DNA from 3 places in the Bradyrhizobium sp. CCBAU 11357 genome. Region 1 is predicted to be linked to each of the others. Evidence: predicted binding sites of a transcription regulator. Region 1 holds the regulator's gene; each other region holds the start of a gene.
The links. Region 1 encodes PhoB, which activates phosphate uptake and scavenging genes when phosphate is short. Its sites were predicted from a motif close to TGTCATNNANCTGTCAT; they were not measured.
Positions count from the first base shown of each region.

Region 2: the regulator PhoB is predicted to act here: its motif matches at 2,097-2,113, upstream of XI05_RS29560 (DUF47 domain-containing protein).
Region 3: the regulator PhoB is predicted to act here: its motif matches at 2,025-2,041, upstream of phnF (phosphonate metabolism transcriptional regulator PhnF).

Region 1 is NZ_LBJW01000095.1:86,231-89,669, reverse strand. It holds gene XI05_RS14580 (aspartate aminotransferase family protein) at 1-166, opposite strand, end outside; gene XI05_RS14575 (GcrA family cell cycle regulator) at 626-1,138, shown strand; gene phoB (phosphate regulon transcriptional regulator PhoB) at 1,401-2,108, opposite strand; gene phoU (phosphate signaling complex protein PhoU) at 2,123-2,839, opposite strand; gene pstB (phosphate ABC transporter ATP-binding protein PstB) at 2,851-3,439, opposite strand, start outside.
Region 2 is NZ_LBJW01000109.1:230,917-234,355, reverse strand. It holds gene XI05_RS29575 (ABC transporter substrate-binding protein) at 1-91, shown strand, start outside; gene XI05_RS29570 (branched-chain amino acid ABC transporter permease) at 168-1,031, shown strand; gene XI05_RS29565 (branched-chain amino acid ABC transporter permease) at 1,033-2,001, shown strand; gene XI05_RS29560 (DUF47 domain-containing protein) at 2,157-2,801, shown strand; gene XI05_RS29555 (inorganic phosphate transporter) at 2,811-3,439, shown strand, end outside.
Region 3 is NZ_LBJW01000111.1:34,203-37,641, reverse strand. It holds gene XI05_RS32210 (carbon-phosphorus lyase complex subunit PhnI) at 1-861, opposite strand, end outside; gene phnH (phosphonate C-P lyase system protein PhnH) at 866-1,474, opposite strand; gene phnG (phosphonate C-P lyase system protein PhnG) at 1,479-1,955, opposite strand; gene phnF (phosphonate metabolism transcriptional regulator PhnF) at 2,075-2,803, shown strand; gene phnE (phosphonate ABC transporter, permease protein PhnE) at 2,940-3,439, opposite strand, start outside.

The DNA of each region.
Region 1 (3,439 bases):
CCAGCGCGGGATGAACGTGGCCGAGCGCATTCACCGCCACGCCCGAGGTGAAATCGAGATAGCGATCGCCATTGGTCGCGATCAGCCAGCAGCCTTCGCCGCGCTCGAAACCGAGGTCGGCCCTGGCGAAAACGGGGAGCAAATGCGGCGCGGCGCTGTTAGTCATGACGTCACTTGAATGTTGCGGACGGTGTGAGGCACGCATTGCGCAACGCACCATTGACCGGCCCCGGAAAACGAAACGTGCCGCCTTTTAAGGGCGGCACGTGGCACTATCTTATGCTTGGCAAGACGGGTGTCAATGCCGCCCGGAAAGCCTCGCGAAACGCTGATTCCGTAGTCTTGCGGTGCCGATTTTGCGGGTTTTTCACCACGGAACATGTGGAAGCGAGTCGGCGGACTCTTGCGCGGGAGTCACGCCATATTGTAGCGTTTGGATTGTCAGATACGACATCTCGTGCAGTAGTTCTGATCCCAAAAGTCCTCATGTACCGGCGTAAACGTTCGGGCGTCTTGAGCGCGCCCGGCGAGCCTTAAGGGATTCTGGCGGCACGGGTTTTCAAGGCTTTAGGCATTCGCGGCGAAGCCCCCAGGATGGCAGGCGCGCAGCGAGGGAAAGGGTGCAATGACGGTTTTGACCTGGTCCGATGATCGCGTCGAGCAGCTGAAGAAGCTCTGGGAGGCCGGACTTTCGGCCAGCCAGATCGCGGCGGAGCTCGGCAATGTGACCCGCAATGCCGTGATCGGCAAGGTGCACCGGCTCGGCCTGTCCGGCCGCGCCAAGAGCCCTTCATCGGCAGCGCCGCGGCCGCGCAAGGCACGGCCTGCGCAGCACATGATGCGGGTGACGCGACCCGTTGCGCGCGGCAACACCGCGCTGGCGCAGGCCTTCGAGGTCGAGGTGGAAGCCGAGCCGGTGACCTACGACAACGTGGTGCCGATGAGCCAGCGGCTGTCGCTGCTGGAATTGAACGAGGCGACCTGCCACTGGCCGGTCGGCGATCCCTCGAGCCCGGATTTCTTCTTCTGCGGCGGCAAGGCGCTCTCGGGCCTGCCCTATTGCGCCCAGCATTCGCGCGTGGCCTATCAGCCCGCAGCGGACCGCCGTCGGGCACCGGCGAAGCCGAGCACGCGCTGAGCTTGCGATTTCATTGATTGCCAGGACGGCAGCCGTCACGCGATGACGGCTCCAATTATTCGGTGTCATCCCCGCCTAGTGCGCGATTGCGCACGGGGGGCGGGGACCATAACCACAGGGCGCGGTGATTGCGCGAGATGGTTATTGCGAGTCCCCGCCAAACCACGTCCTGTGGTTATGGATCCCGGGCTCGCGCTGCGCGCGCCCCGGGATGACGGTTGAGGGTGTAGCCGCAGCTCACCACACCGACAGCTCGCAAATCTTACGTCTGCTCGGCCTTCGCGAAGCGATCATCCAGCGCGTAGCCGGCGCCGCGGACGGTGCGGATCGGGTCCTGCTCGCGGCCGAGATTGAGCAGCTTGCGCAGGCGGCCGATATGGACGTCGACGGTGCGCTCATCGATATAGATGTCGCGGCCCCAGACGCTATCGAGCAGCTGCTCGCGCGAGAACACGCGGCCGGGATGCTCCAGGAAGAACTCCAGCAGACGATATTCGGTCGGGCCGAGATCGATCGGCCGACCCGAGCGCGCCACGCGGCGCTTGTCGCGATCGAGCTCGATGTCGCCATAGGCGAGCACGGTGGCGAGCCGCTCGGGGCTGGCGCGCCTGAGCAAGCCCTTCACGCGCGCAAGCAGCTCCGGCACCGAGAATGGCTTGACGATGTAATCGTCGGCGCCGGTTGCGAGGCCCCGTACCCGCTCGCTCTCCTCGCCGCGCGCGGTGAGCATGATGATCGGCAGCTGCTTGGTCTCGGGACGGGTCCGAAGCCGCCGGCACAGCTCGATGCCCGACAGGCCCGGCAGCATCCAGTCGAGCACGATCAGATCGGGAATGTGCTCCTTGAGGCGGGTGTCGGCGTCGTCGCCGCGCATCACCGTCTCGACGTCATAGCCGTCGCCTTCGAGGTTGTAGCGGAGAAGCTCGGTGAGAGCTTCCTCGTCCTCTACCACCATAATGCGTGCGCCCATGTTGTCGTCGCTCCTTAGGTATTCGGCACCGTCGTGGCGAAGGTCGTCATGTCGCCCTTCGGCCGCTTGTCGGTGATCGCCTGGCCCTCGATCATGTAGAACACGGTCTCGGCGATGTTGGTGGCGTGGTCGCCGATCCGCTCGATGTTCTTGGCACAGAACATCAGGTGGATGCAGAACGAGATGTTGCGCGGATCCTCCATCATATAGGTGAGGAGCTCGCGGAACAGCGAGGTGCAGATGGCGTCGACTTCCTCGTCGCCCTTCCACACCGCCATCGCCGCCGGCAGGTCGTGCGCGGCATAGGCGTCGAGCACGCTCTTGACCTGCTGCTGCACGAGGTCGGTCATGTGCTCCAGGCCGCGGAACAGCTTGAGCGGATGGAAATCCGTCTCCAGCGCCGCGACGCGCTTGCCCATGTTCTTGGCGAGATCTCCGATGCGCTCGAGATCGGTCGCAACGCGCATGGCGCCGACGATCTCGCGCAGGTCGACGGCCATCGGCTGGCGACGGGCGATGGTGAGCACGGCGCGCTCCTCGATGCGCTTCTGCAGCGCGTCGAGATCGGCGTCGGTGGTGACGACGCGCTGGCCGAGTGCCACGTCGCGGCGGATCAGCGCGTCGACGGAATCGACGATCATGCGCTCGGCGATGCCGCCCATCTCGGCGACCAAGCGGGTGAGCTCCTGAAGGTCGCTGTCGAAGGCCTTTACGGTGTGTTCAGAACCCATGTTCCGTCTCCTCAGCCGAACCGGCCGGTGATGTAATCCTGCGTGCGCCGATCGCTCGGCGACGTGAAGATCTTGCTGGTGTCGTCGAACTCGATCAGCTCGCCGAGATACATGAAGGCGGTCTTGTCGGAGACGCGCGCCGCCTGCTGCATGTTGTGGGTGACGATCGCGATCGTGTAGTTCTCGGACAATTCCTGGATCAGCTCCTCGACCTTGGCGGTCGAGATCGGGTCGAGCGCCGAGCAGGGCTCGTCGAACAGGATCACCTCGGGCCGCACCGCGACGGTGCGGGCGATGCAGAGGCGCTGCTGCTGGCCGCCGGAGAGCGACAGGCCGGAGGCATTGAGCTTGTCCTTGACCTCGTTCCACAGCGCGCCGCCGCGCAGCGCCTTCTCGACGCGGCCGTCCATCTCGGACTTCGAGATCTTCTCGTACAGACGAATGCCGAAGGCGATGTTCTCGTAGATCGTCATCGGGAACGGCGTCGGCTTCTGGAACACCATGCCGACCCGGGCGCGCAGCAGATTGAGGTCGAGCTTGGGGTCGAGGATGTTGGTGTGGTCGAGCAGCAGCTGACCGGTGGCGCGCTGGCCCGGATAG
Region 2 (3,439 bases), on a different contig from region 1:
CTGGGACTATTACAAGCTGATCGGCACGACGGCCGCGGATCAGGCGTTCCGGCCGCTGTCCGAGAGCGTCTGTCCGCTCGTGAAGAAGTAAGTGTGACGATGCGAGCCGGCGCAACGGCGCCGGCTTGCTCTTGGGGAACGACGACAAGGGACCGGGTGCGGGATCGATGCAGGCTCTTTACGCTCAGCTACTGGTGGGACTGATCAACGGCTCGTTCTACGCGCTGCTCAGTCTCGGGCTTGCCGTCATCTTCGGCATGCTCAACATCATCAATTTCGCCCATGGTGCGCTCTACATGATGGGCGCCTTCGTCGCCTATTTCCTGTTGAACCTCGGCGGCATCAACTATTGGTGGGCGCTGTTGCTGGCGCCGATCATCGTCGGCATCTTCGGCATGATCCTGGAGCGGACCATGCTGCAATGGCTGACCGGGCTCGATCATCTCTACGGCCTGCTCCTGACCTTCGGCATCGCGCTGATCGTGCAGGGCGTGTTCCAGAACTATTTCGGCTCCTCGGGTCTGCCTTACGCCATCCCCGACCAGCTCAGGGGCGGCATGAATCTCGGCTTCATGTTCCTGCCGATCTACCGCGGCTGGGTCGTCGTGTTCTCGCTGGCGGTGTGCCTCGCGACCTGGTTCCTGATCGAGAAGACGCAGCTCGGCGCTTACCTGCGCGCCGCCACCGAGAATCCGACGCTGGTGCGCGCCTTCGGCATCAACGTGCCGCGCATGATCACGCTCACTTACGGTCTCGGCGTCGGTCTTGCCGCGCTCGCCGGCGTGCTCTCGGCACCGATCAACCAGGTGCGGCCGCTGATGGGCGCCGACCTCATCATCGTCGTGTTCGCGGTGGTCGTGATCGGCGGCATGGGTTCGATCATGGGCTCCATCATCACCGGCTTCGCGCTCGGTGTGATCGAGGGCCTGACCAAGTATTTCTACCCCGAGGCCTCCAACACCGTCGTGTTCGTGCTGATGGTGCTGGTGCTCCTGGTGAAGCCAACGGGATTGACGGGAAGGGCGGCCTGAGATGACAACCCTGACGGACGACACGCTGCCGACAACCCCGCGCGCGATGCGCGACGAGATGACCGTGTTCGTGGCGATGGCGTTGCTGCTCGCAGCGGTGCCGTTCACGGGCCTCTACCCGTTCTTCGTGATGCAGGCGCTGTGCTTTGCGCTGCTCGCCTGCGCGTTCAACCTGCTGGTCGGCTATGGCGGCCTGCTGTCGTTTGGCCACGCCATGTTCTTGGGGACAGCCGGCTATTGCAGCGCGCATGCGCTGAAAGTGTGGGCGCTGCCGCCGGAGCTCGGCATTCTCGTTGGCGTGGCCGCGGCGTTCGTGCTCTCGATCATCACGGGCTACATCTCAATCCGCCGCCAGGGCATCTATTTCTCGATGATCACGCTGGCGCTGTCGCAGCTGTTGTACTTCATCTATCTCCAGGCCCCGTTCACCCATGGTGAGGACGGCATCCAGGGCATCCCGCAGGGACGCATGTTCGGCCTGCTCGATCTCTCCAAGCCGACGGTGCTGTACTATGTCGTGCTGGTCGGCTTCCTCGCCGGCTTCCTCCTGATCTTCCGCATCATCAACTCGCCGTTCGGCGAGGTGCTGAAGTCGATCCGCGAGAACGAGCAGCGCGCGATCTCGCTCGGCTACCGCACCGACCAGTACAAGTTCCTGGCCTTCGTCCTGTCGGGGACGCTCGCCGGCTTTGCCGGCGCGCTGAAGGTGTTCGTGGCGCAGAATGCCTCGCTCACCGACGTGCACTGGTCGATGTCGGGGGAGGTCGTGCTGATGACCCTGGTCGGGGGGCTCGGCACCATTTTCGGTCCTGTGGTCGGCGCCTTCGTGATCATCGCCATGCAGCAATATCTGGCGGGTTTCGGCCAGTGGGTGACGGTGATCCAGGGCGCGATCTTCGTGGTCTGCGTGCTCACCTTCCGCCGCGGCGTCATCGGCGAAATCGCGCATTACTTCCGGCGGTCGCTCTAAGCGACTGATATTGCACCAATTTCATTGGTGCAGGAAAGCGGTGGATGATCCGGCTCCGCGGGCGTGAGATGACGCGCGCGGATCGAAAATGGTCTATGACAGTTTTATGACAGCCCCTCGCGGGCCTGACCATTTTCAACCGGTAGCCTATCCCCATGATGCGATGGTTTCGTGCGTTCCTGCCCAAGGAAGAACGGTTCTTCGACCTGTTCGACCGGCATGCCCAGACCGTGATCCAGGGCGCAATCGCCCTGCAGGGCATGCTCAATGGGGGTGAGGAGACGCCGGTCTATTGCCAGCGCGTCAACCAGTTCGAGAACGACGCGGATAACATCACCCGCGAGGTGCTGACGGCGGTGCGCCGCACCTTCATCACCCCGTTCGACCGCGGCGACATCAAGAACCTGATCACCTCTCTGGACGATGCCATCGACCAAATGCAGCAGACAGCCAAGGCGGTGATGCTGTTCGAGGTGCGCGCCTTCGAGCCGCCGATGCGCGAGATCGGCGGACTCCTGATCGAATGCGCCAATCTGGTGGGACGCGCGCTGCCTTTGATGCAGTCGATCGGCCCGAACGTCGCGATGCTGACCGCGATCACGGAAGAGCTCGGCAAGCTGGAGGGGCGGGTCGACGATCTCCACGATATCGGGCTGAAGGAGCTGTTCCTCAAGCATCGCGACGGCAATGCGATGGATTTCATCGTCGGGGTCGAGATCTACGACCATCTCGAGAAGGTGGCGGACCGCTTCGATGACGTTGCGAACGAAATCAACAGCATCGTCATCGAGCAAGTATAGGGCCTCGCCGTGGATGCCGCGTTGGGTCTTCCCGTCCTGGTCGGCTTGATCGCCGTCGCGCTGCTGTTCGACTTCCTGAACGGCCTGCACGACGCCGCCAATTCGATCGCGACCATCGTCTCGACCCGCGTTCTGCGGCCGCAATTCGCGGTGTTCTGGGCCGCCTTCTTCAATTTCATCGCCTTCCTGGTGTTCGGGCTGCACGTCGCCCAGACCATCGGCACCGGCATCATCGATCCCGCGGTCGTCGACGCCCAGGTGATCTTCGCGGCGCTTGTCGGCGCCATCGTCTGGAACCTCGTGACCTGGGCGCTCGGCATTCCGTCCTCGTCATCGCACGCGCTGATCGGCGGGCTGGTCGGCGGCGGCATGGCCAAGGCCGGCATTTCGGCCGCGGTGTGGAGCGGCCTGTCCAAGACCGTGCTGGCGATCGTGCTGTCGCCACTGGTCGGCTTCCTGCTCGCGATGTTGCTGGTGGCGATCGTGTCCTGGGCGTCGGTGCGCTCGACGCCGTTCGCGGTCGACCGCGCCTTCCGCATCCTGCAATTCGCCTCCGCCTCGCTCTATTCGCTCGGCCATGGCGGCAACGACGCGCAGAAGACCATGGGCATCATCGCCGTGCTGCTCTATTCGCAGGG
Region 3 (3,439 bases), on a different contig from region 1:
CATGGTCTTGCGCTCGCTCTGGCCGAAGGCGAGGCCATAGCCGCGGGTGAAGCACGGCGCCTCGATCGCGGAGCCCTTGAACTGGTTGACCATCTGGCACTCGGTCAGCTCGATCGCGCCGAGCGGCACGGCGAAGCCGACGTCTTCCGCGACAAAGTCGACCTCGACCTCACCGAAGCGGATCTCGCCGACAAAGGGGTGGTTGCGGCCGTAGCCGCGCTGGGTGGAATAGCCCATCGCGAGCAGAAAGCCTTCGTCACCGCGCGCAAGATTTTGCAAACGCAAATCGCGATCCGCGGGGAAATTCAGCGGCTCGCGGGTGAGATCGCCGACGCTGGCGCCGTCCGCGGCCTCAGGCGATGATTCGATCAGCCCGTCGCGGCCGAGAATGTCGGTCACGCGCGGGGTCGGCGCAGTCGAGGCTTCGGCTATCGCTGGAGCTTCCGGCACAAAGCCTTCGGCGAGCGAGGGATCGAGCAGGCGGTGCGTGTAATCGAAGGTCGGACCCAGAATCTGCCCGCCGGGAATGTCCTTGAAGGTCGCCGACACCCGCCGCTGCACCCGCATCGCGCCGGTGTCGACGGGCTCGCTGGCACCGAAACGCGGCAGCGTGGCGCGAAAGGCGCGAACCAGAAAGATCGCCTCGATCAAATCGCCGCGCGCCTGCTTGATCGCAAGCGAAGCGAGCTCGCGGTCATAGAGCGAGCCTTCGCTCATGACGCGATCGACGGCAAGGCCGAGCTGCTCCGCGATCTGATCGAGGGAGATTTCCGCAACGTCTTGGTCGCCGCGCCGCTTATGCGCGAGCAGGCGATGGGCGTTCTCGATGGCGCGTTCGCCGCCTTTGACTGCGACATACATGCTTTCAGCTTCCCTTGCTCACGACGCGCGTGGTGCGGGGGATCGCGACCACGGCGTCATCGGCGACCAGCACCACATCGATGCCGCGCGGAAACAGCGCTTCGTTCATATGCAGGCGCTCGAACAGGTCGAAAGGCTTGATCGACGCCCGCAGCGTGGCGACCCCATCGATGCCGGGGCCGCGCAGCTCGAAGCTCCGCCCGGAGGCGAGGCTGTCGACCTGGATGATCACGGTCGTCGAACGGTCCGGATACTCGCTCGTGCCGAGCGCGAAGCGCTCGAGCGAAGGCAGCGCACCGCCCTCGCCGATGAGCGCGAACGAGGCGATCGATGAATCCTGCACGACCGGCGCGCCGGTGTGGAACTTGAGCCACGTCGTCACGTCCGCGCTCTCCGCCATCCGCGCATCGAGCCAGAGCGGCGTGTCGTGGTCGAACAGCGTCAGCGCGATCGCGGCGGTGCCGCGCATCATCGTATCAGGCGTCCCGGCCATCGGCACGATGCGCTGGACCGAGCCCGGCCGCGCCATGGCGTCCATGACCGAGCGAAAGGTCGATTGCGCCGACAGCACCTTGTCGGCGAAACCCGGCGGCAGTTCCGCAATCGTGGTCATGATCTCACCCCTCACCGCGCACCATGGTGTAGAAATCAACCTTCGTCGCAGCGGTCGCTTCCGCCGCCTGCTTGCGCCTGACCATAAGCTGCTCGCGCAACGGCGCGATAACGTTGCGCTCCACCGCTCCGCCGAAATCGCGGGACTGCACCAGCGCATCGCACAGTGCGATCAACCGCGCCTTCTCACTATCGCGGCCGAGCGTGTAGCCGAACCCGACCTCGCCGCTCGCAAGCCGCACCGCGGCGCGCGACACCGTGGCTTCGCCGAGATTGAACGGCGCGCCGTCGCCGCCAACCCGCCCGCGCAGCATGACGAGGCCGCTCTCCGGCGTGCGCAGATCCTGATGGTCCGGCAAAGGCAGGTCCGAGGCCAAGTCGCGGAGGCGAGCGGCGATCTCGCCCGCCTCCGCGTGCGCCAGCACCGCCATTGCGGCCTTGCGCTGGGCTTGCTGGTTGTTGTGCTGGGTCACCTGGTCCACCGAACCTTTTGACAGAACTTGCCGCATCGAAGTTGTCTATGATAATAGACAACTTCATAAGGACGCGCCATGACTGTTTCGTGACAATGCTGTGATTTCTGGAGTAGGTTTCCCGCGACATGAGCATGCAGGACACAGCCTCGTCGGGCGTCGCGCTATGGCGCCTCGTTGCCGACGGCATCGAGCGCGGCATCGCCGACGGCCGCTTTGCGGCCGGCGACAAATTGCCGGGCGAGATGGAGATCGCCGAAACCTATCGCGTCAATCGCCACACCGTGCGGCGCGCGCTGGCCGCCCTTGCCGAGCGCGGCCTGGTGCGCGCCGAGCGCGGCAGCGGAACCTATGTCGAGGCGCAGAAGCTCGCCTATCCCTTGCGCTCGCGCACGCGCTTCTCCGAGATCGTCGGCGCGGATGGCCGCGAGCCGCATGGCCGGTTGATCGAGGCGACCGATGACGTCGCGACGCGCGAGCTCGCGCGGGAGCTGGGATTGAAGACCGGCGCGCCCCTGGTGCGGATCGAGGCGATCCGCCTTGCCGACCGTACGCCGATTTGCGTTTCCACGACCTGGCTGTCGGCGGACCTGTTCCCGGGTGCCGGCGCCGTGTTCGCGGCGACGCGCTCGATGACGAAGCTGCTGGAGCATTTCGGCGTCCGCGACTATCGCCGCGGCGCAACCCGAATCACCGCGGGCATCGTGGACGCGACCGATGCGGCACGTCTCGATCTAGCGCTGGGGCGGCCGATCCTGGTGGTGGACGCCACCGACCACGATCTCACGGGCAGGCCGCTGGTGACCAAGCATTCGCGGTTTGCGGCGGAGCGGGTGGAGTTTTTGGTGGAGTCGTAGGGGACCCTCTCCACGACACCGGAGCCGTAGGGTGGGCAAAGGCGCACTTGCGCCGTGCCCACGATTTTTCACCAGGTCGGAGAAAGTTCGTGGGCACGGCGCTGACGCGCCTTTGCCCACCCTACGAGACCTGCGATCAGGCGACAGCTCGCCGCCCAATAATCGCAAAGCGCAGCTTGCCCGAGATGAAATCGATCGCGGCGACCGCGACCAGGATCATCAGGATCAGGAACGACACTTTCTGCCATTCCAGCACGCGGATCTGCTCGGCGAGCTGGAGGCCGATGCCGCCGGCGCCGACGATGCCGATGATGGTCGCCGAGCGCGTGTTGGATTCGATGAAATAGAGCACCTGCCCGGCAATCACGGGCAGCACCTGCGGCAGCAGGCCGAAGCGGATCTCGTGCAGCGCGCTGCCGCCGGAGGCGCGGATGCCTTCGACCTGCTTTTGGTCGGCGCCCTCGATCGCCTCCGAGAACAGCTTGCCGAAGGCGCCGAAATCCGACACCGCGATGGCGAGCACGCCGGCGAACGGGCCGAGGCCGACGACGTTGATCCACACCAGCGCCCAGATCAGCGTGTCGACGCCGCGGATCGAATCCAGCAAGCGCCTGACAGGAAAGCGCAGGATGCTCG